Regions from separate parts of the Streptomyces sp. NPDC002773 genome, predicted to be linked through region 2. Evidence: riboswitches for the same ligand, from Rfam matches in the RefSeq annotation. Region 2 holds a riboswitch; the other holds the start of a gene.

Region 1 (10,982 bases), on a different contig from region 2:
ACGCCGTTGTCTGCCGGGGTGGAGCAGAAAAGCGTGAAGGCAAGCGGGCGGAACCGCGCGATGACATGGGGTGGGGCACCGCGCTCACTGTCCAGTGTGCGCGATGCCCCGGAGGTGTCGTACGAACGAAACCGGAACTAAATCGTACGAAACTACTTCAGGCCGGGGTACAGCGGGTGCTTGTCGGCGAGCGCCGTCACCCGGGCCTTCAGCGATGCGGCCTTGTCGGCGTCGAAGCCGGGCTTCAGGGTCTCCGCGATGATGTCGCCGACCTCGGTGAAGTCCTCGGCCTGGAAACCGCGGGTCGCGAGCGCCGGCGTACCGATGCGCAGACCCGAGGTGACCATCGGCGGGCGCGGGTCGTTCGGGACGGCGTTGCGGTTGACCGTGATGCCGACCTCGTGCAGACGGTCCTCGGCCTGCTGGCCGTCCAGCTCGCTGTCGCGCAGGTCGACGAGGAGCAGGTGGACGTCCGTACCGCCGGACAGGACGGAGACGCCGTGGGCGGTGACGTCGTCCTGGACCAGGCGCTCGGCGATGATGCGGGCGCCGTCCAGGGTGCGCTGCTGGCGCTCCTTGAACTCCTCCGTGGCCGCGACCTTGAAGGAGACGGCCTTGGCCGCGATCACGTGCTCGAGCGGGCCGCCCTGGAAGCCGGGGAAGACCGAGGAGTTCAGCTTCTTCGCGAACTCCTTCTTCGCGAGGATGATGCCGCCGCGGGGGCCGCCGAGCGTCTTGTGCGTGGTGGAGGTCACCACGTCCGCGTACTCGACCGGGTTCGGGTGCAGGCCGGCGGCGACCAGGCCCGCGAAGTGGGCCATGTCGACCCACAGCTTGGCCTCGACCTCGTCGGCGATCCGGCGGAACTCGGCGAAGTCCAGCTGGCGCGGGTAGGCGGACCAGCCCGCGATGATCACCTTCGGACGGTGCTCCTTGGCGAGGCGCTCGACCTCGGCCATGTCGACCAGACCGGCCTCGTCCACGTGGTACGCGACCACGTTGAACTGCTTGCCGGAGAAGTTCAGGCGCATGCCGTGGGTGAGGTGACCGCCGTGCGCCAGGTCGAGGCCCAGGATCGTGTCGCCGGGCTGGGCGATCGCGAAGAGGGCGGCCTGGTTCGCGGAGGCGCCGGAGTGCGGCTGGACGTTGGCGTACTCGGCGCCGAACAGGTCCTTGATCCGGTCGATCGCGATCTGCTCGGCGACGTCGACGTGCTCGCAGCCACCGTAGTAGCGGCGGCCCGGGTAGCCCTCGGCGTACTTGTTGGTGAGGACGGAGCCCTGCGCCTCCATGACGGCGACCGGAGCGAAGTTCTCCGAGGCGATCATCTCGAGGGTGGACTGCTGACGGCGGAGCTCGGCGTCGACGGCGGCGGCGACGTCCGGGTCCAGCTCGTGGAGGGGAGTGTTCAGAAGCGACATGAATCGATCCCTAAGGGGTCTCGGGCCCGGTCTCAGTTCCCGGAGGCGGAGAACTCGGCGTACGCGTCGGCGGAGAGCAGATCGTCCGGCTCGTCCGTGACACGTACCTTGAACAGCCAGCCACCCTCGAACGGAGCCGTGTTCACCAGGGACGGGTCGTCCACCACGTCCTGGTTCGCGGCGACGATCTCACCCGTGACGGGGGAGTACAGGTCGCTCACGGACTTCGTCGACTCCAGCTCGCCGCAGGTCTCGCCCGCGGTGACGGTGTCGCCGACGGCGGGGAGCTGGGCGAAGACGACGTCACCGAGCGCGTTGGCCGCGTACTCCGTGATGCCGACGGTCGCGACGCCGTCCTCGGCGTCCGACAGCCACTCGTGCTCCTTGGTGTAACGCAGCTGCTGGGGGTTGCTCATGGCCTGATTCTCCTGGATCGGGGGAGTGCTGATGAACGTGGGTCTTGCGGGATGAGACGCGATGTGAGACGGATGCGTCACTTCTGGCGCTTGTAGAAGGGCAGCGCGACGACCTCGTACGGCTCGTGGGTGCCGCGGATGTCCACACCTACACCCTGGGTGCCGGGCTCGGCGTGCGCCGCGTCCACGTACGCCATCGCGATCGGCTTTCCGAGGGTCGGCGACGGGGCGCCGGAGGTGACCTCGCCGATCACCGCGCCGTCCTTGACGACGGAGAAGCCCGCGCGGGGGACCCGGCGGCCCTCGGCGACCAGGCCGACGAGCTTGCGCGGCGGGTTGGTCGCCGCGCGCTCGGCGGCGGCCTCCAGCGCCTTGCGGCCGACGAAGCCGCCGTCGTTGGTCGTCTTCTCGAACTTCACGACCCGGCCGAGGCCCGCGTCGAAGGGGGTGAGGGCGGTGGTCAGCTCGTGGCCGTACAGCGGCATGCCCGCCTCCAGGCGGAGCGTGTCGCGGCAGGACAGACCGCAGGGGATCAGGCCGACGCCCTCGCCCGCCTCGGTCAGCGCCTTCCAGACGCCCTCGGCGTGCTCGGGCTTCAGGAACAGCTCGAAGCCGTCCTCGCCGGTGTAGCCGGTACGGGCGATCAGCGCGGGCACGCCCGCGACCGTGCCGGGCAGGCCGGCGTAGTACTTGAGGCCGTCCAGGTCGGCGTCGGTGAGCGACTTCAGGATGCCGGGGGACTCCGGGCCCTGGACGGCGAGCAGGGCGTACGCGTCACGGTCGTCGCGCACCTCGGCGTCGAAGCCGGCCGCGCGCTCGGTCAGCGCGTCCAGGACGATCTGGGCGTTGGAGGCGTTGGCGACGACCATGTAGTCGGTCTCGCCGAGCCGGTACACGATCAGGTCGTCGAGGATGCCGCCGTCCTCCTGGCAGATCATCGTGTAGCGGGCGCGGCCGTTGCCCACGGTGGAGATGTTGCCGACGAGGGCGTGGTCGAGGAGCTCGACCGCCTGCGGGCCGGTGACGGTGATCTCACCCATGTGGGAGAGGTCGAAGAGACCCGCCCGGGTGCGGACGGCGACGTGCTCGTCGCGCTCGCTGCCGTACCGCAGCGGCATGTCCCAGCCGGCGAAGTCGGTCATGGTCGCGCCCAGGGAACGATGCAGGGCATCGAGGGCGGTGAGGCGGGGGGCAGTGCTCATGGGGTGGCTCCCGGGTCCCAAGGGCGTGATCGGTGACGAAACACATGACGGCGAGGACGTCCTCCCCATCTGTCATGGAACCTGAGAGGTTCACCGAGAGCATCTCGTCGCCGGGAGATCGGCGCCGGGAGTTCGGCTTGCACCTTGGGTGGGGACACAGCAGGGTGTCCCGCTTTTCAGATCTGCCTCATCCGCGCGGTACGGGGCCTGAGAGATTCAAGGGAGGGTCTTGCTCCTTCGGCGTCCGGACACGCGGGGCGGTCCGGAACTCTCCCGCGCGGATTCGAGCGGCCAATATGCGATTGTGTGGCGACTGTGCGCGCCTGGCGGGCACATCATTGCACGCGAGCTCGGCGGGGCATATCGCTTGTGTCCCATTACCGTTTCTTTACACTTTGTGGGCAAGGGTCTCCCGAGGCCCGGCAGGGGGAGAAGCGATGAGGATCCAGCACAGCGGCGCGTGCGCGCCGAGTACGGGCATACCGTCCCAGCGGGCCCGCGCCAGGACCCGCGGCCGCGGCCGGCTCCTGCGGGACCTCCGCGAGCGCGGCGGCCGGGGCCCCCGCGCCCTCACCTTCGCGGCCGGCGACCTCGTCGTGGTCTCAGGACTGCCCGGCAGCGGCAAGTCGACCCTCATGAAGCGCGCCGCCGCGGGCGCCGGCATCGACTCCCAGGACGCCCGCGAGCGCTGGGAGGCCCGCATGCCCCGCCTCCTGCCGTACGCCCTCTACCGGCCCCTGGTCCGGCTCGCGCACTACGCCGGTCTTCGCCGCGCCCTGCGCTCGGGCGCCGGGGTGATCGTGCACGACTGCGGCACCCAGTCCTGGGTGCGCGGCTGGCTCGCCCGCGAGGCCCGCCGGCGCGGCCGCGCCCTGCACCTGCTCCTCCTCGACGTCCCCCCGGACACCGCGCGCGAGGGCCAGCGGGCCCGCGGCCGGGGCGTCTCCGCCTATGCCTTCGCCCGGCACCGGCGGGCCGTCGGCCGGCTCGTCGAGGCCGCCGAGTCCGGCCGCCTCCCGCACGGCTGCGCCTCCGCCACCCTGCTCGACCGGGACGCGGCGGACGCCCTGCGGAGGATCGAGTTCCGGGAGACCGCCTGACGGACACGCCCGACCCGGCGCTCCCTCGCTTCCGTACCCTTTTCGCCACGGCGGCGCCGAGGCGGCGTTAGGGTTCTGCCGGGCGGCCGGTGCGGCAGGCCGTGCGAGAAGGGGATACGGGACCGTGGACGTGACGTGGCCGAGCAACGAGCTCGAAGAGGTACTCGCCGCCTCACTCGGCAACCCGGCGGCCGGCGGCCGCCTGGTCGAGGTGCTCGGGCGCAGCCCCGTCTGGGTCCCGCTGCCCAACGGCGGCGGACCCGAGAGCCCCGACCTCGACCTCGCCACCATGGAGCTCGACGGCGCGGCCTACGTCCCCGTCTTCAGCTCCGAGCAGCAGTTCCTCGCCTGCGTCGGCACCCACATGTCCTTCGCCGTCGCGCCCGCCCGCGACTTCGCCCGCGGCCTGCCCCCGCAGCTCGGGATCGCCGTGAACCCCGGCGGCACCGTCGGCGTCCCGCTGCCCCCGCCCGCCGTCGCCGAACTCTGCCGCGTCGGCCGCACCCCGCTCGACGGCCCCGCGACCGGCGGCCGCGTCCGCCTCTTCGAGCCCGACTGGCAGGACGACCCCGTCGACTTCCTCGCCGCCGCCTCAGCCGAGTTCGAGGCCACCGGTGTCGTGACCAGCGCCCGCCGTGCCCTCGCCAGCGTCGAGGGCACCGAACCCGCCCTCTTCGTCGGCGTCCAGCTCGCCGCCTGGGACGGCGTCGACCGCAACGCGCCCCTGGACGCCCTCGGCCGCGCCCTGGGCCGGGTCGAGGTCGCCTGGCCGGTCAACCTCATCCTGCTCGACATGGCGCAGGACCCGGTCGGCGACTGGATGCTGGAGCGGGTGCGCCCCTTCTACCAGCGTGCCGCCGGGTGACCGGCCCCCTGCTTAAGCTGAACTGAATCATCGGCGGGACGAACGTGGTGAACGGAAGAGGGGCGGGACCCAGGGTGAGCGCGTCAGGCACTGCTGCGGCTGGTCAGGTCGAGCACATGCTGCGCCAGGTGGCACCCGGACGCTACGACGCGTACGAGCAGCTCCTGCACGCCCTCGCCGACGGCGAGCTGTGGATGCTGCTCTGGCACGGCTCTCCCGGCGCGTCCGACGCCCAGTACGGGAACATGGAGGTCGACGGCTTCGGCTACGCGCCCTGTGTGACCTCCGCGCAGGAACTCTCCGCCTCCGGCTGGACCCGCGCCCACGAGCTCGTCACGGGCCGCGAGATCGCCCGCGCCCTCTACCCCGACCGCTGGGGCGTCTGGCTGAATCCGCACGCCCCAGGCGGCGGCGTCGGCATCCCCTGGGCCGACCTGCGCCGGATCGCCACCGGCCTCGACCGGATGCCCGCGGGTCCGCTGCGGGTCACCGAGCCCGCCCTGGAGATCCCGCAGTTCTACGCCCTGCTCACACAGAACGCGCACCGCACCCCGGCCGTCCGGGCGCTGCGCCGCGGCTGGGTGCAGCCCGCGCTCGGCTCCCCCTACCTCGCCATCGGTCTCGACCTGTACGACACCTCCCCCGCGGCCGTGGACACGGTCCGGGCGATGATGCGCCAGTCGATCGGAGCCGTACCCGACGGGCTGCCCGTCTCGACGGTCGCCCTCTCGGACGCGTACGACCCGGTGGCCCTGTGGCTGCGGGCGAACGGGCGGCCCTTCTACGACCGCGAGGCGCACGCGGGGCGCGGCTCCGCGCCCGTCCCCGGGTACGGCTACCCGCCGCCCGCGCCGTCCGGATACTGAGACGCCCCTCTTCTCGCGTACCGCCCCACCGGCCTCCGGAGTCCGCTCCGGAGGCCGTCGTTCGTCCCAATACCGACGTCGGAACGCCCAGTTGAGGGACATGTCCGATTAGGGGGCAGAGGCCCCGAGATGGTCCGCTCACGTGATCGTGGCGTCCGGATAACGGAAGTCGCAGCACCGCATCACGTTTGAGCAAACATTCCCCGTCAGGGCTGGCGGGTGATCACAAGCGCATTGAAGACTCCCCGGAACACCGGGCGTTCGGCTCCTATCGAGCCGGTGCCCAGCAGGTTGTTCCACCGAGCCGCTACCCGCGGCGGGCAAGGGCCGGCTACCGGCGGCCGAGAGGGGTCCTCACCACGATGACGGCACCACTGCACAAGGCGAGTGCGGTCGAGTCGACCGCCACCGCCGACGCCGCGCCCGACGCACCCGGCACTCCGGACAACTCCGGCGCTTCCGGCGCCTCCGGCAAGGCGATCGAGGGCCGCTCGCCCTGGAAGATCGCCTGGACCCGCCTCAAGCGCGACAAACTGGCCCTCGCGGGCGCCTTCGTCGTCCTCTTCCTGGTCCTGGTCGCGGTCTTCGCGCCGGTCATCGTCGGACTCCTCGGCCACCCGCCGGACGAGTTCCACGAGGACCAGATCGACCCGCTGTTCGGCACCCCCATCGGTTCCTGGGGCGGCGTCAGCTCCGAGTTCCTCTTCGGCGTCGAGCCCGTCAACGGCCGCGACGTCTTCAGCCGGATCGTCTACGGCGCCCGGATCTCGCTGCTCGTCGCCTTCCTGGCGGCGGTCTTCGCCGTCGTCCTCGGCACGGTCCTCGGCATCATCGCGGGCTACTTCGGCGGCTGGATCGACGCGGCCCTCAGCCGGGTCATGGACGTGATGCTCGCCTTCCCGCAGCTGCTCTTCACGATCGCCCTGGTCTCCGTCCTGCCGAACGAGCTCCTCGGACTCGACGGCTCCGGCGTCCGCATCGCCGCCCTCGTCGTCGTCATCGGCTTCTTCGGCTGGCCGTACGTGGGCCGCATCGTCCGCGGCCAGACCCTCTCGCTGCGCAACCGCGAGTACGTCGAGGCCGCCCAGAGCCTCGGCGCCGGCCGGCTCTACATCCTGCGCCGGGAGCTGCTGCCCAACCTGATCGCCCCGATCACGGTCTACGCGACCCTCATGATCCCCACCAACATCCTCACCGAAGCGGCGCTCAGCTTCCTCGGCGCGGGTGTGAAGCCTCCGACCGCTTCCTGGGGTCAGATGCTGTCGACGGCCATCACCACCTACGAGGCGGACCCGCTCTTCATGGTGATCCCCGGCCTCGCGATCTTCATCACCGTTCTGGCGTTCAACCTCTTCGGCGACGGCGTGCGTGACGCGCTCGACCCGAAGGGCTCCCGCTGACCGTTCGCCGACGACACGCAAGACCCGCCCCTGCCGCTGGCGACAGGAGGCTTACCCCAATCGGCGGACCGCCGTATCGGCCGCCACTACCCGGAGGTTGCGAGACCCATGAGTCTGATGAGCTCTCAGAGGCGCAGGATCGCCGCAGGCGCGCTGCTCGCGGCGGCCACGATGGTCGTCACCACCGCCTGCGGCGGCGGCACCGGCAACGACGGTGACAAGACCAAGGGCGGCGCGGCCGGCTTCAACGCCGCGGTGAACAAGATCGCCAACCCCTCCGACAAGAAGGGCGGCGAGCTGAAGTTCATCGGCTCGCAGGACGCGGACTTCTGGGACCCGCAGCGCGGCTACTACGGCTTCATGTGGGACTTCTCCCGCTACTACACGCGCCAGCTGGTGACCTTCAAGGCGGAGCCCGGCGCGGCGTCCACGGAGCTCGTCTCCGACCTCGCCACCGACACCGGCAAGGTCTCGGCCGACGGCCTCACCTACACCTTCACGCTGAAGGACGGGGTGACCTGGGAGGACGGCAAGCCGATCACCTCCAAGGACATCAAGTACGGCATCGAGCGCATCTGGGCCCAGGACGTCCTCTCCGGCGGCCCGATCTACCTCCAGCAGGTCCTCGACCCCAAGGCTGAGTACAAGGGCCCGTACAAGGACACCTCCCCGGACAAGCTCGGCCTGAAGGCGATCGAGACCCCGGACGACAAGACCATCATCTTCAAGCTGCCGGTCGCCAACGGTGACTTCCTGCAGATGCTGGCCATGCCCGCCGCCTCCCCGGTCCGCCAGGACAAGGACACCAAGGCCAAGTACACCCTGAAGCCGTTCTCGTCCGGCCCGTACAAGTGGGAGTCCTACACTCCCAACAAGTCCCTCAAGCTCGTCCGCAACGACAAGTGGGACGCGAAGACGGACACCGTCCGCAAGGCGCTGCCGGACAAGATCAGCGTCACGTTCACCACGAACGCCGACGACATGGACAACCGTCTGGTCGAGGGCGAGTACGACCTCGACATCAACGCGACGGGCATCGGCGCCGCCGCCCGCCAGAAGGTGCTCCAGAAGCACAAGGGCAACGTCGACAACCCGCAGACGGGCTTCATCCGCTACGCGGTCTTCCCGCAGACGGTGATCCCCAACATCGAGTGCCGCAAGGCCATCATCTACGCGGCCGACTCGAAGTCCCTGCAGACCGCCCGTGGTGGCCCGCAGGCCGGTGGCGACATCGCCTCCAACATGCTGCCGCCGGCGGTCAAGGGTGCCGACCCGAAGGCCGACCCGTACGGCAAGCTGGCCGGCGCGCCGGACCTCGCCAAGGCGAAGGAAGCGCTGAAGAAGTGCGGTAAGCCGAACGGCTTCAAGACCACCATCGCGGTCCGCAACAACAAGAAGATCGAGATCGCGACCGCCGAGTCCCTCCAGCAGTCGCTGAAGGCCGTCGGCATCGACGCCCAGATCGACCAGTTCGACGGCGCCCAGACCTCCGGCATCATCGGTTCGCCGAAGGTCGTCAAGGACAAGGGCTACGGCATCATCATCATGGGCTGGGGCGCCGACTTCCCGTCGGGCCAGGGCTTCCTCCAGCCGCTGGTCGACGGCCGCTTCATCCTCCAGAGCGGTAACAACAACTTCTCCGAGCTGAACGACAAGGCCGTCAACGGCCTGTTCGACCAGGCGCTGAAGGAGACCGACCCGGTCAAGGCCGGCGAGCTCTACAAGCAGATCAACACCAAGGTCTCGGAGGCCGCGGTCTACCTGCCCTTCACCCACGAGAAGAACATCATCTGGCGCAGCTCCCGGCTGACCAACGTCTACACGGCGGACGCCTACAACGGCCGCTACGACTACGCGTCGCTCGGCGTCGTCAAGTAATCCGCTCCGCTTCACCGGCGCAGCACCCGCCGCCAGGTCCGAAGGGCAGGTGATGGCCGAGGGCGGCGGCCGGGGGACCCGATCGGGACCCCCGGCCGCCGACCGGCCGACCGCATGCTTGCATACATAGTCCGACGGCTCTTCGCAGTCGTCGCGATGCTGCTCGTCGTCACCCTCGTGACGCTCAGCATCTTCTTCCTCATCCCCAAGATGACCGGCAGTGACCCTGCCGCGATGTTCGTCGGCAAGCAGGCGGATCCGGCTGCCATCGAGGCCGTCCGGCAGAAGCTGGGTCTGGACGAGCCGCTCCTGGTGCAGTTCTGGCACTTCGTCTCCGGCATCTTCGTCGGCCGTGACTACACCGGTGGTGGCGACACCATCCACTGCGCGGCGCCCTGCTTCGGCTACTCGTTCCGCAGTGAGCAGGACGTCTGGTCGATGCTGGTCGAGGCCTTCCCCATCACCCTCTCCATGGTCGTCGGCGCCGCCGTGCTGTGGCTGGTCCTGGGCGTCTCCACGGGTGTCGTCTCCGCGCTCAAGCGGGGCACGATCATCGACCGCGTGGCGATGATCACGGCGCTCTCGGGCGTCTCGCTCCCCATCTTCTTCACCGCCATGCTGGCGATGCTGGTCTTCCGCACCCAACTGGGCTGGGTCGACGCCACGTACGTGCCGCTCTCCGAGTCCTTCGGCGGCTGGTTCGGCGGCCTGCTGCTGCCCTGGGTGACGCTCGCCTTCCTGTACGCGGCGATGTACGCGCGGCTCACCCGCGCCACCATGCTGGAGGTCCTCGGCGAGGACTACATCCGCACGGCCCGGGCCAAGGGCCTGCCGGAGTCGGTCGTGCTCGGCAAGCACGCCATGCGCTCCACCATGACCCCCATCCTGACCATCTTTGGCATGGACCTCGGCGCCCTCGTCGGCGGCGCGATCCTGACCGAGACCGCGTTCAGCCTCCACGGACTGGGCGCCCTGGCCATCCGGGGCGTCAACGAGCGCGACCTGCCGCTCATCCTGGCCGTCACGCTCATCACCGCCGCGTGCGTCGTCATCGCCAACCTCGTGGTGGACCTGCTGTACGCGGTGATCGACCCCCGAGTGAGGCTCGCATGACGGACAAGCTGACGAAGACCGGCGCGGCGGTGGGAGAACCCGTCGCGTCCTCGAAGGACGCCCCGTCCGACGCCTTCCTCGACGTACGCGACCTGAAGATCCACTTCCCGACCGACGACGGTCTGGTCAAGTCGGTCGACGGTCTCAGCTTCCAGCTGGAGAAGGGGAAGACCCTCGGCATCGTGGGCGAGTCCGGCTCCGGCAAGTCGGTCACCTCGCTCGGCATCATGGGCCTGCACACGGTCGGCCAGTACGGCCGCCAGAAGGCGAAGATCTCCGGTGAGATCTGGCTGAACGGCCGCGAGCTGCTCTCCGCCGACCCGGACGAGGTCCGCCGGATGCGCGGCCGCGAGATGGCGATGATCTTCCAGGACCCGCTGTCCGCGATGCACCCGTACTACACGGTCGGCCAGCAGATCGTGGAGGCGTACCGCGTCCACAACGACGTCGACAAGAAGACGGCGCGCAAGCGGGCCGTCGAACTCCTCGACCGGGTCGGCATCCCCGAGCCCGCCAAGCGGTTCGACAACTACCCGCACGAGTTCTCCGGCGGCATGCGCCAGCGCGCGATGATCGCCATGTCGCTCGTCAACAACCCGTCGCTGCTCATCGCCGACGAGCCGACGACGGCGCTCGACGTCACCGTGCAGGCCCAGATCCTCGACCTGATGCGGGACCTCCAGAAGGAGTTCGGCTCGGCGGTCGTCATCATCACCCACGA
Region 2 (10,982 bases):
GTGCACGGTCCCGGGGTGAAGCTCGTCGTCGACGATGCCAAGGACACCGACGCCGGTGGCGGTGGTCCGCGCGAGAGCAGTGGTTTCTCCGACACGGGCCGGGTGCGCGACCGCGACATGCAGCGAGTGATCAACGGGCTGTGGGAGTCGGGCGCCGAGGCGGTCGCCGTCAACGGGCAGCGGTTGACTTCGCTGTCCGCGATCCGGGCCGCCGGCGACGCCATACTGGTCGACAACAAGCCGCTGGTGCCGCCGTACACCATCCTCGCCGTCGGGGACGGGCAGCGGCTGAGCACCACGTTCCAGGACAGCGCCGACGGGCAGTATCTGCACGCGCTGGTGGAGAACTTCGGGATCAGGAGCGCGATCTCGGCCGAGGGCGACGTGCGCCTGCCGGCCGCGCCGAGCCTGACCGTACGTACCGCAGAGCCGCGGGGGGCCGGGGCGGCGACGCCCTCCGGTCGGGCCACGGCCGACACAGGGAAGGGCACATCGTGATCGCCGTACTTGGCCTGATCGTCGGAGTCGTGGTGGGGCTTCTGGTCCGCCCCGAGGTTCCGGCGGTGGTCGAGCCCTATCTTCCGATCGCCGTGGTCGCCGCCCTCGACGCGGTCTTCGGCGGTCTCCGAGCCATGCTCGACGGCATCTTCGTCGACAAGGTCTTCGTGGTCTCGTTCCTCTCGAACGTGGTCGTGGCCGCGCTGATCGTCTTTCTCGGCGACAAGCTGGGCGTCGGCGCGCAGCTGTCGACCGGTGTGGTCGTCGTGCTCGGCATCCGGATCTTCTCCAACGCGGCCGCCATCCGGCGCCACGTCTTCCGGGCGTGACGCCGATGAGCGAGAACCCTCAGAACCCCCAGGACCCGCAGAGCCCGCAGGACGCTCAGGATCCTCGGGACGCTCAGGAGCCGGGGAGCCGCGTCGGTCCTCAGGAGCCGGTGAGCGGTCCGGAGGCCGACGGGGTCGGGAAGCCGACCGAGGCCGAGCCGCCCCAGAGCCCCGCCGGCGGCGGGAACGGGGGCCAGGACGCCCGGGTGCCCGAGGTCCCGGTACCCGTGGTTCCGGCCGACCCCGTCGCTCCCGCCGGCGCAGAGCCGAGTGGGCGTCGGCGGCTGGCGTCCGCGCTGTGGCCGCCCCGGGTGACCCGGGCCCAACTCGTCGTCGCGCTGCTGCTGTTCGTCCTCGGCCTCGGCCTGGCCATTCAGGTCTCCTCGACCAGCGACAACAGCGCGCTGCGCGGGGCGCGCCAGGAGGACCTGGTGCGCATCCTCGACGAGCTCGACGACCGTACGCAGCGCCTGGAGGACGAGAAGGCCCGGCTGGAGAAGCAGCGGACCGAGCTGGAGTCCAGTTCGGACCAGGCCGAGGAGGCGCGCAAGCAGACCCAGGAGAAGGAGCAGCAGCTCGGCATCCTGGCCGGCACCGTCGCCGCCGAGGGGCCGGGCATCACCCTGACCGTGGGCGACCCCACCGGGGCCGTCGAGTCGGACATGCTGCTCGACGCCATCCAGGAGCTGCGGGCCGCCGGCGCCGAGGCGATCCAGGTCAACGGCGTGCGGGTGGTCGCGGACAGTTATTTCACCGGGATCGGTGATGACATGCGGATCGATGGAACGAAGGTGGCCGCTCCGTACGTCTTCAAGGTCATCGGCAAGCCGGAGGATCTCGAGCCCGCGCTCAACATCCCCGGTGGAGTCGTGCAGACCCTGGAGAAGGAGCAGGCCACAGCCACGGTGGAGCGGTCGGCGAAGATCGTCGTCGACGCCTTGCGACCCGCGAAGCGGCCTGACTACGCTCAGTCGTCCTCCCAGTGAGAGGGGGACGAGGGGGGTCCCGCGACATGGGCAAGGCGTTGCGGGGGGTCGGCGCACCACAACAGTGGTGCGTGGTGGAAACTGTCCGGAGGATACGGACGTTGTGAAGGTGTCCGGGTCGGCAGGTGTGATGGATCTCGGTTCGTCCTGCCCCACGGGCGGGTCTGTTTCGGTCAAGGGGAATCGCCCGTGAGTTTTTTTTCGAAGTTGTTCGGCAAGAGCGGACGCGAGGACGGCGGCAACGCCAAGCACCGCGCGTCGCGCCACGCCCAGAGTGACGAGCAGAGCGGCGAGCGCCCGCTCTTCCGCGATGAGGTCGGCGGCCAGGGCGGTGACATTTCGGGCGCTCAGGGCGCGTCGTCTGTTGACCCTGCCGGTGCTGCCCGCATAGGTTTCGGAGAACCATCAACCTCAAGTACGGGTGGAGGGTTTGCCCCCGATCCGTACGCGACACAGACCTCGGCGGGGCAGCCGCGGCAGGAGGATGCGTCCATGCCGGTGTGTACGAGGTGCGGTCACCGCAACGCGGCCGACAGCCGCTTCTGCTCCCACTGCGGCACGCCGCTGCGGGGCGGGGTCGCCGCCGAGCGTGCTTCGGAGACGACGTCCACGATCTCCATCTCGGGCCTCGAGGCCTACGAGTCGGAGGTCACCGGCCAGACCCAGCTGCCCTCGCTCTCTCCCGAGGCGCTGGCGGCCGTGGAGGCGCTGCCGTCCGGTTCCGCGCTCCTCGTGGTGCGCCGTGGGCCGAACTCCGGCAGCCGGTTCCTGCTGGACGGCGAGCTGACGACGGCCGGCCGTCACCCGCAGAGCGACATCTTCCTGGACGACTTCACGGTCTCCCGGCGCCATGTCGAGTTCCGGCGGGGTCAGGACGGCAGCTTCACCGTGTCCGACGTCGGCAGCCTCAACGGCACGTACGTCAACCGTGAGCCGATCGACTCGGTCGTTCTGTCCAACGGCGACGAGGTGCAGATCGGCAAGTACCGGCTGGTCTTCCATTCGAGCCAGCGGGGCGTGTGACGCCTCGGAGAAGCCTTCAGGGAAGGTCCATGTTGCGAACACCGACGGGTGGCGCCGGTTCCGGCGCCCCCACCGCGGGCGACCGGCTGGTCAGCATCGGCACGGTGCTGAACCAGCTGCGTGACGAATTTCCCGAAGTGACCATCTCCAAGATCCGGTTCCTGGAGGCCGAGGGGCTCGTGGAGCCCCGGCGTACGGCCTCCGGGTACCGGAAGTTCAGCCCGCAGGATGTGGAGCGGCTCGCTCAGATCCTGCGGATGCAGCGGGACCACTATCTTCCGCTGAAGGTCATCCGCGAGCACCTCGACGCCCTCGCCAGGGGGGAGCAGATCAAGCTCCCGGCCCCCGGGCGTCGGCGGGACCTGGCCGAGGGGGCCTGGGAGCAGGACGTGGAGCCGCCCGCCGCCGTGCGGATCGGGCGGGCGGAGCTGCTGGCCGCGGCTGAGGTCTCCGAGGCCGAGCTCGTCGCGTGGGAGGCGTACGGTCTGATCGCCGAGTCCGAGGGCGGCGGCTATGACGCGGAGACCGTCACCGTCGCGCGGCTCGTCGCGGATCTGGGGAGATTCGGTCTGGAACCCCGGCACCTGAGAGCCGTGAAGGCGGCCGCGGACCGGGAGGCGGGGCTGATCGAGCAGGTCGTCGCGCCGCTGCGCCGGCACCGTAATCCGCAGACCAGGGCCCATGCGGAGGCCACGGCGCAGGAGCTCGCCGCGCAGTCCGTACGGCTGCACGCGGCCCTCGTGCAGACCGCTCTGGGGATCCGTCTCCAGTGAGCTCGGCGGGGGCCTTGGCAGGGCCCGACTATCCAAACCGGTCGGGCACGTCCTAGGGTTGCTGTGTGAACGAGCTCGACGTTGTGGGTGTCCGGGTGGAAATGCCCTCCAACCAGCCGATCGTGCTCCTGCGTGAAGTGGGAGGCGATCGGTACCTCCCCATCTGGATCGGACCGGGTGAGGCGACCGCGATCGCCTTCGCCCAGCAGGGGATGGCCCCGCCGCGGCCGCTGACGCACGACCTGTTCAAGGACGTGCTGGAGGCCGTGGGTCAGGAACTCACCGAAGTCCGCATCACGGATCTGCGGGACGGGGTCTTCTACGCCGAGCTGGTCTTCGCCAGCGGCGTCGAGGTGAGTGCGCGGCCGTCGGACGCGATAGCCCTCGCCCTTCGTACCGGAACGCCGATCTTCGGCAGTGACGGTGTGCTGGACGACGCCGGTATCGCGATTCCGGACGAGCAGGAGGACGAGGTGGAGAAGTTCCGCGAGTTCCTCGACCAGATCTCACCGGAGGACTTCGGGACCAACAGCCAGTGACGCGGAGCGCCGCGGCCGCGGCCCGTTCGCGGGGTGCCGTCAGGGCATTCGAGTAGCCTTTCCCCAGCGAGAGATATGGGAAACCACTCTCAGGGTGATTATCACTCGGCGTGCCGAGTGTGGCGATCGTTGACGCACCCCGAGTGACTGCCTACCTTCGTGTGGGCAGGTCAAGGACGGAGGGTCGGCGTGATGAGCAGCGCGGACGGTACGGCAGGGAGCTCGCTCGGACGCGCGTCCGGAGAGAGCGGTCCGTATCCGCTTCACGGCAGTGTGGGCGACTTCGGTACGGACGCCGGTGCGGCGGCCGGCCCGGGCGGCACGGGGGCGGGTACCGCTCCTGGAGCCGGTCCCGGCGAGGCGGGTGAGGTGGTCGGCTACCGCGGCCCTACGGCGTGCGCGGCGGCCGGGATCACCTACCGCCAATTGGACTACTGGGCGCGTACGGGGCTCGTGGAGCCGAGCGTACGGCCCGCGTACGGGTCGGGGACACAGCGGCTCTACAGCTTCCGTGACGTCGTCGTCCTGAAGATCGTCAAGCGTTTCCTCGACACCGGGGTGGCCCTCCAGAACATCCGGGCCGCCGTGCAGCACCTGAGGGCGCGGGGCTTCCGGGACCTGGAGCGGATGACGCTCATGAGCGACGGGGCCACGGTGTACGAGTGCTCGTCGCCGGACGAGGTCGTCGACCTGCTCAAGGGCGGGCAGGGCGTCTTCGGCATCGCCGTCGGAGTGGTCTGGCGGGACGTCGAGGCGGCGCTGTCGCAGCTGCACGGGGAGCGGGTCGACACGGGCGAGACGCTCGTCGGGCACAACCCGGGGGACGAGCTGGCCAGGCGGCGGAGGGACAGGGCCGTCTGAGGGGGCTGTGCTTCCCGGGCGCGTCTGCGGCCGTGAGGCGGCGTTGTCAGTGGCGTAGGGCAGCATCGGAAGCGTGAGAGCCGCGCCGACGATCCTGCATCTCGACATGGATGCGTTCTTCGCCGCCGCCGAGCAGGCGGCGAAGCCCAGCCTGCGCGGAAAGCCCGTGGTCGTCGGCGGGCTCGGGCCGCGGGGCGTGGTCGCCACCGCCTCGTACGAGGCGCGCCGGTTCGGCGTCCACTCGGCCATGCCCATGGGCCAGGCGCGGCGACTCGCGCCCAACGCGGCCTACCTCGTGCCGCGCTTCGCCTTCTACCGGTCGATCAGCGAGCAGGTCATGGAGCTGCTCGGCCGGCTCTCGCCGCTCGTGGAGCCGCTCAGCCTCGACGAGGCCTTCGTGGACCTGGAGGCCGGGGAGATCGCCGACGACAGCGCGAGCGCCCGGGTCGCCGGGGAGCGGCTGCGGGTCGACATCCTGGCGACGACGGGGCTGACGGGTTCCGTCGGGCTCGCGGGGTCCAAGATGATCGCGAAGATCGCCTCGGAAGAGGCCAAGCCCGACGGGCTCGTCCTGATCGAACCCGGCACCGAGCGTGAGCTTCTCGGGCCGCGGTCGGTACGGATCCTGCCCGGTGTCGGTCCGGCGACCGGGGAACATTTGCGGCGGGCCGGGATGACCACCGTGTCCGACCTCGCCGAAGCGGGCGAGGACGAGCTCGTACGGCTCCTCGGGCGGGCGCACGGGGCCTCGCTGTACCGGATGGCCCAGGGGTACGACGATCGGCCCGTGGTGGCCGAGCGGGACGCCAAGTCGGTGTCGGTCGAGGACACCTTCGACGTGGACCTGCACGACCGGGTGCGGATCCGGACGGAGGTGGAGCGGCTCGCGGAGCGGTGTGTGGGGCGGCTTCGGGCCTCGGGGCACTCCGGTCGGACCATCGTCCTGAAGGTGCGGCGGTACGACTTCTCGACCCTGACCCGGTCCGAGACGCTCCGGGGGCCGACGGACGACCCGGGCGTGGTGCGGGAGGCGGCGGCGCGGCTGCTCGACGCGGTGGACACGACGGGGGGCGTGCGGCTGCTCGGGGTCGGGGTCAGCGGGCTCGCGGACTACACGCAGGAGGATCTGTTCGCGCAGACCGAGGCGCGGGACGCTGCCGCTTCGGCAGGTGATGCCGCCGCCGCTGAGGTCGTGGCCGCCGTCGAGCCCGCGGCCGACGAGCCCGTGGAACGGCACTGGGCGCCCGGGCATGACGTACGGCACGCCGTGTACGGGGCGGGGTGGGTGCAGGGGAGCGGGGTCGGGCGGGTCACGGTGCGGTTCGAGGAGCCCGGGTCGGAGCCGGGGCGGGTGCGGACCTTCGCCGTGGACGATCCGGACCTCGTCCCGGGGGAGGCGTTGCCCTTGGTGGGGCGGGGGTGAAGCGCCGTCCCCTACGGCGCCGTCGCGGTGCTACTGGCCTGCCAGGCGGCCGAAGTCGGTGTCCTGGGTGTCCGTGGGGGGCGGGGGGAGCGCCAGGCTGTAGTGGCGGTAGAGCTGGAGTTCCTGTTCGGGGGAGAGGTGGCGGCCCACGCCGAAGTCGGGGGCGTCCTTGATGAGGGCCCGCTCGTACGGGACGTGGAGGCCGTCGTCGAGCAGATCGCTCGGGTCCAGGGGGACGAAGGCGTCCCGGCTGAAGAGCCCGGTTCGGACGGCCGCCCACTCGGGGACGCCGGTCGCGTCGTCCAGGTACACCTCGTCGACGGTTCCTATCTTGTGTCCGTTGCGGTCGAACGCCTTGCGGCCGATCAGGCTGCGCGGATCGATATCGGTCTGCACGGTCCCTCCAACTGGTCGCAACTGCACCTACCCCCTACGAAAGAGCACATGTGGGATGTCGGCCACTTGAGCGATAGGAGCCGTAACCGCGCTGGTAGGCTGGCTGTGGCTGTCGACCCTGTGCGGGAGAGTCCCCCGGAGAAATCTTCCGGTGGGCGCCGAAGGAGCAAATCCTCCCCGGAATCTCTCAGGCCCCTGTACCGCGCGGACGAGGTCACTCTGGAAAGCAGAGCGGTGTCCGACGGCATGCGCTCTCACCGACGGTGAAAGCCGGCGTGCCGCGAGGCGTGCCGGTGAAACTCTCAGGTTGAGATGACAGAGGGGGAGGCCGTCCGGGTACCCGCGCCGTGGTGCCCCTCGCAGGTCGTGACGACCAGGAGGCCTCCGTACATGACCGCCAACCGCATTCCGCTCTCCGAACTCGAACAGGGCATCCCGTTCGAGCAGCGGCACATCGGGCCCGACGCCGAGGCGCGCGCCAAGATGCTCGCCCAGGTCGGCTACGGCTCGCTCGACGAGCTCACGGCCGCCGCGGTGCCGGACGTCATCAAGAACACCGAGGCGCTGGGCCTGCCGGCCGCGCGGACGGAGGCCGAGGTCCTCGCGGAGCTGCGTACGCTCGCCGACCGCAACCAGGTCCTCGCGCCCATGATCGGCCTCGGCTACTACGGGACCTTCACGCCGCCGGTGATCCTGCGGAACGTGATGGAGAACCCCGCCTGGTACACCGCGTACACCCCGTACCAGCCGGAGATCTCCCAGGGCCGCCTCGAGGCCCTGCTGAACTTCCAGACCGTCGTCGCCGACCTGACGGGGCTGCCCACCTCCGGCGCCTCCCTGCTCGACGAGGGCACCGCCGCCGCCGAGGCCATGTCGCTGGCCCGGCGCGTCGGCAAGGTCAAGAACGGTGTCTTCCTCGTCGACGCCGACGCCCTGCCGCAGACGATCGCCGTCATCGAGACCCGCGCCGAGCCGACCGGTGTCGAGGTCGTCGTCGCCGACCTGAGCGACGGCATCCCCGCCGAGGTCGCCGAGCGCGGTGTCTTCGGCGTGCTCATCCAGTACCCCGGTGCCTCCGGAGCCGTCCGCGACATCAAGCCGCTGATCGACGCCGCCCACGAACTCGGCGCGATCGTCACCGTCGCCGCCGACCTGCTCGCGCTCACCCTGCTCACCTCGCCGGGTGCGCTCGGGGCCGACATCGCCGTCGGTACGACGCAGCGCTTCGGCGTTCCCATGGGCTTCGGCGGCCCCCACGCCGGCTACATGGCCGTCCAGGACAAGCACGCCCGCTCCCTGCCCGGCCGTCTCGTGGGCGTCTCCGTCGACGCCGACGGCAACCGCGCGTACCGCCTCGCCCTGCAGACCCGCGAGCAGCACATCCGCCGCGAGAAGGCCACCAGCAACATCTGCACCGCGCAGGTGCTGCTCGCCGTCATGGCCGGTATGTACGCCGTCTACCACGGCCCCGACGGCCTCAAGGGCATCGCGCGGCGCACCCACCGGTACGCCGCGATCCTCGCCGCCGGTCTGACGGCCGGGGGCGTGGAGCTGACCCAGGGCGCCTTCTTCGACACCCTCACCGCCCGCGTACCCGGCAAGGCCGACGCGGTCGTGGCCGCCGCCCGCGAGGCCGGCGTCAACCTGTACCGCGTCGACGCCGACCACGTGTCGATGTCCTGCGACGAGACCACCGGGCGCGCCCAGCTCGCCGCCGTGTGGGGCGCCTTCGGTGTCACCGCCGACGTCGAGGCGCTGGACGCCGCCACCGAGGACACGCTGCCGTCCGGTCTGCTGCGCTCCGACGCGTACATGACCCACCCGGTCTTCCACGCGTACCGCTCCGAGACGTCGATGCTGCGCTACCTGCGCCGGCTCGCCGACCGCGACTACGCGCTCGACCGCGGCATGATCCCGCTCGGCTCCTGCACGATGAAGCTGAACGCGACGACCGAGATGGAGGCGGTGACCTGGCCCGAGTTCGGTCAGATGCACCCCTTCGCCCCGGTCGAGCAGGCACAGGGCTACCTCACGCTGATCAAGGAACTGGAAGAGCGGCTCGCCGAGGTCACCGGGTACGACGCGGTGTCCATCCAGCCCAACGCCGGTTCGCAGGGCGAGCTGGCCGGTCTGCTCGCCGTCCGCGCCTACCACCGCGCCAACGGCGACGAGCAGCGCACCGTCTGCCTCATCCCGTCCTCCGCGCACGGCACCAACGCCGCCTCCGCGGTGATGGCCGGCATGAAGGTCGTCGTCGTCAAGACCGCCGACGACGGTGAGGTCGACGTCGCGGACCTGCGCGCCAAGATCGAGCAGTACCGTGACGAGCTCTCCGTCCTGATGATCACCTACCCGTCGACGCACGGCGTCTTCGAGGAGCACGTCGCCGACATCTGCGCCGAGGTGCACGACGCCGGCGGCCAGGTGTACGTCGACGGCGCCAACCTCAACGCCCTGGTGGGTCTCGCCAAGCCGGGCCACTTCGGCGGCGACGTGTCGCACCTGAACCTGCACAAGACCTTCTGCATCCCGCACGGCGGAGGCGGTCCCGGTGTCGGCCCGGTCGGTGTCCGCGCCCACCTCGCCCCGTACCTGCCGAACCACCCGCTCCAGCCCGCCGCGGGCCCGGAGACCGGTGTCGGCCCGATCTCGGCCGCCCCCTGGGGCTCCGCCGGCATCCTGCCGATCTCGTGGTCGTACGTGCGACTGATGGGCGGCGAGGGCCTCAAGCGCGCCACCCAGGTCGCCGTGCTCGCGGCGAACTACATCGCCAAGCGCCTGGAACCGCACTTCCCGGTGCTCTACACCGGCCCCGCCGGTCTCGTCGCCCACGAGTGCATCGTGGACCTCCGTCCGCTGTCCAAGGCGACGGGCGTCACGGTCGACGACATCGCGAAGCGCCTCATCGACTACGGCTTCCACGCGCCGACGATGTCGTTCCCCGTGGCCGGCACGCTGATGATCGAGCCGACCGAGTCCGAGGACCTGACCGAGCTGGACCGTTTCTGCGACACCATGATCGCGATCCGGGCCGAGATCGAGAAGGTCGCCTCCGGCCAGTGGCCCGCCGACGACAACCCGCTGCACAACGCCCCGCACACCGCGGCCGCCCTGGGCGGCGAGTGGAACCACGCGTACACGCGGGACGAGGCGGTCTTCCCGGCCGGGGTCTCGGCCGCCGACAAGTACTGGCCGCCGGTGCGCCGGATCGACGGTGCCTTCGGTGACCGGAACCTGGTCTGCTCGTGCCCGCCGATGGACGAGTACGACCACTGAGTCCGTGAGCGCCGCGGTGGATGCGTACCGCCGCTGAGCATGGCGTGAGGGCCGGTTCGGAGATTCTCTCCGGGCCGGCCCTCGGTGTTTCCTGGATGGCGTTCGTACGGAGTCCGTGCCGCGCCCTCAGGCGGCGGTCGTCACCCGTCCCACCGTCAGCGGCCGGTGCGGGGCGATGATCTGCCCGTCCGGCAGCAGTTCACCGGTGTCCTCGAAGAGCAGGACGCCGTTGCACAGCAGGCTCCAGCCCTGCTCCGGGTGGTGTGCCGTCGGTCGGGCCGCCTCCCGGTCGGCGGAGTCGGCGGTGGGACAGGCAGGCTGGTGCTGGCACATGGGTGGGTTCTTTCGCTGCGTCGTGGTGGATGTCCTGCGGCTCTTCGAGCTCATCGCCGCCCCCGTCGGTCGGTTCGGTTCCGGTCCCAGTCTTGCCCCATGGACGGCCTTCCGCAGGTATTTCACGTCAGCTCGTCCTCTCCTGGGAAGACGCGTCACCCGCAGGGGCGGTTCAGCTCAACTGCACCGTCTCTTCGGGTGGTTCGGGATGGCCCGAGCGGGCTAGTCCGTCCGGGAGGAATGTTCGGGTGGCGTGTTCGGGCGGGGTTTTCGGACAGCAGTGCGCCCCGTGACCCGGGTGGGTGCACGGGGCGGTGGTGCGCGTGCGGTGTATCAGGCGGGCGCCGGCGAACCCATGAGGGGCGGCGGCGCGAGTCGCGTACTGAGTACGGGCAGGAGATCGGCGATCTGGTAGGCGCGGTGGGCCGCGATCCCCGGCGGCGCTGGAGCGAGCGGCACCATCAGGTCGGCCGCGGCGGGGGCGGCGGTGGCACCGTCCGCCTCCGGGTCGGCGTGCAGCCACAGGGTCAGCATGTAGAGCTCCG

Evidence for each region. A riboswitch is a leader RNA that binds a small molecule or an ion and turns the genes downstream of it on or off. The one in region 2 is predicted to bind glycine.
Region 1: linked by a shared signal. The riboswitch ahead of gcvT (glycine cleavage system aminomethyltransferase GcvT) and the one ahead of gcvP (aminomethyl-transferring glycine dehydrogenase) in region 2 are both predicted to bind glycine.

The regions. Positions count from the first base shown of each region.
Region 1 is NZ_JBEOVO010000010.1:34,204-45,185, reverse strand. Features, by position in the region: gene glyA (serine hydroxymethyltransferase) at 153-1,421, opposite strand; gene gcvH (glycine cleavage system protein GcvH) at 1,454-1,837, opposite strand; gene gcvT (glycine cleavage system aminomethyltransferase GcvT) at 1,915-3,039, opposite strand; glycine riboswitch at 3,099-3,224, opposite strand; glycine riboswitch at 3,226-3,325, opposite strand; gene ABT034_RS15135 (AAA family ATPase) at 3,477-4,139, shown strand; gene ABT034_RS15130 (enhanced serine sensitivity protein SseB) at 4,264-5,004, shown strand; gene ABT034_RS15125 (enhanced serine sensitivity protein SseB C-terminal domain-containing protein) at 5,079-5,870, shown strand; gene ABT034_RS15120 (ABC transporter permease) at 6,233-7,270, shown strand; gene ABT034_RS15115 (ABC transporter substrate-binding protein) at 7,379-9,148, shown strand; gene ABT034_RS15110 (ABC transporter permease) at 9,263-10,261, shown strand; gene ABT034_RS15105 (ABC transporter ATP-binding protein) at 10,258-10,982, shown strand, end outside.
Region 2 is NZ_JBEOVO010000037.1:45,529-56,510, reverse strand. Features, by position in the region: gene ABT034_RS30445 (DUF881 domain-containing protein) at 1-498, shown strand, start outside; gene ABT034_RS30440 (small basic family protein) at 495-827, shown strand; gene ABT034_RS30435 (DUF881 domain-containing protein) at 938-1,813, shown strand; gene ABT034_RS30430 (FHA domain-containing protein) at 1,895-2,836, shown strand; gene ftsR (transcriptional regulator FtsR) at 2,866-3,609, shown strand; gene ABT034_RS30420 (bifunctional nuclease family protein) at 3,675-4,148, shown strand; gene ABT034_RS30415 (MerR family transcriptional regulator) at 4,341-5,009, shown strand; gene ABT034_RS30410 (DNA polymerase IV) at 5,083-6,432, shown strand; gene ABT034_RS30405 (PRC-barrel domain-containing protein) at 6,463-6,828, opposite strand; glycine riboswitch at 6,942-7,041, shown strand; gene gcvP (aminomethyl-transferring glycine dehydrogenase) at 7,219-10,104, shown strand; gene ABT034_RS30395 (DUF5999 family protein) at 10,231-10,437, opposite strand; gene ABT034_RS30390 (hypothetical protein) at 10,771-10,982, opposite strand, start outside.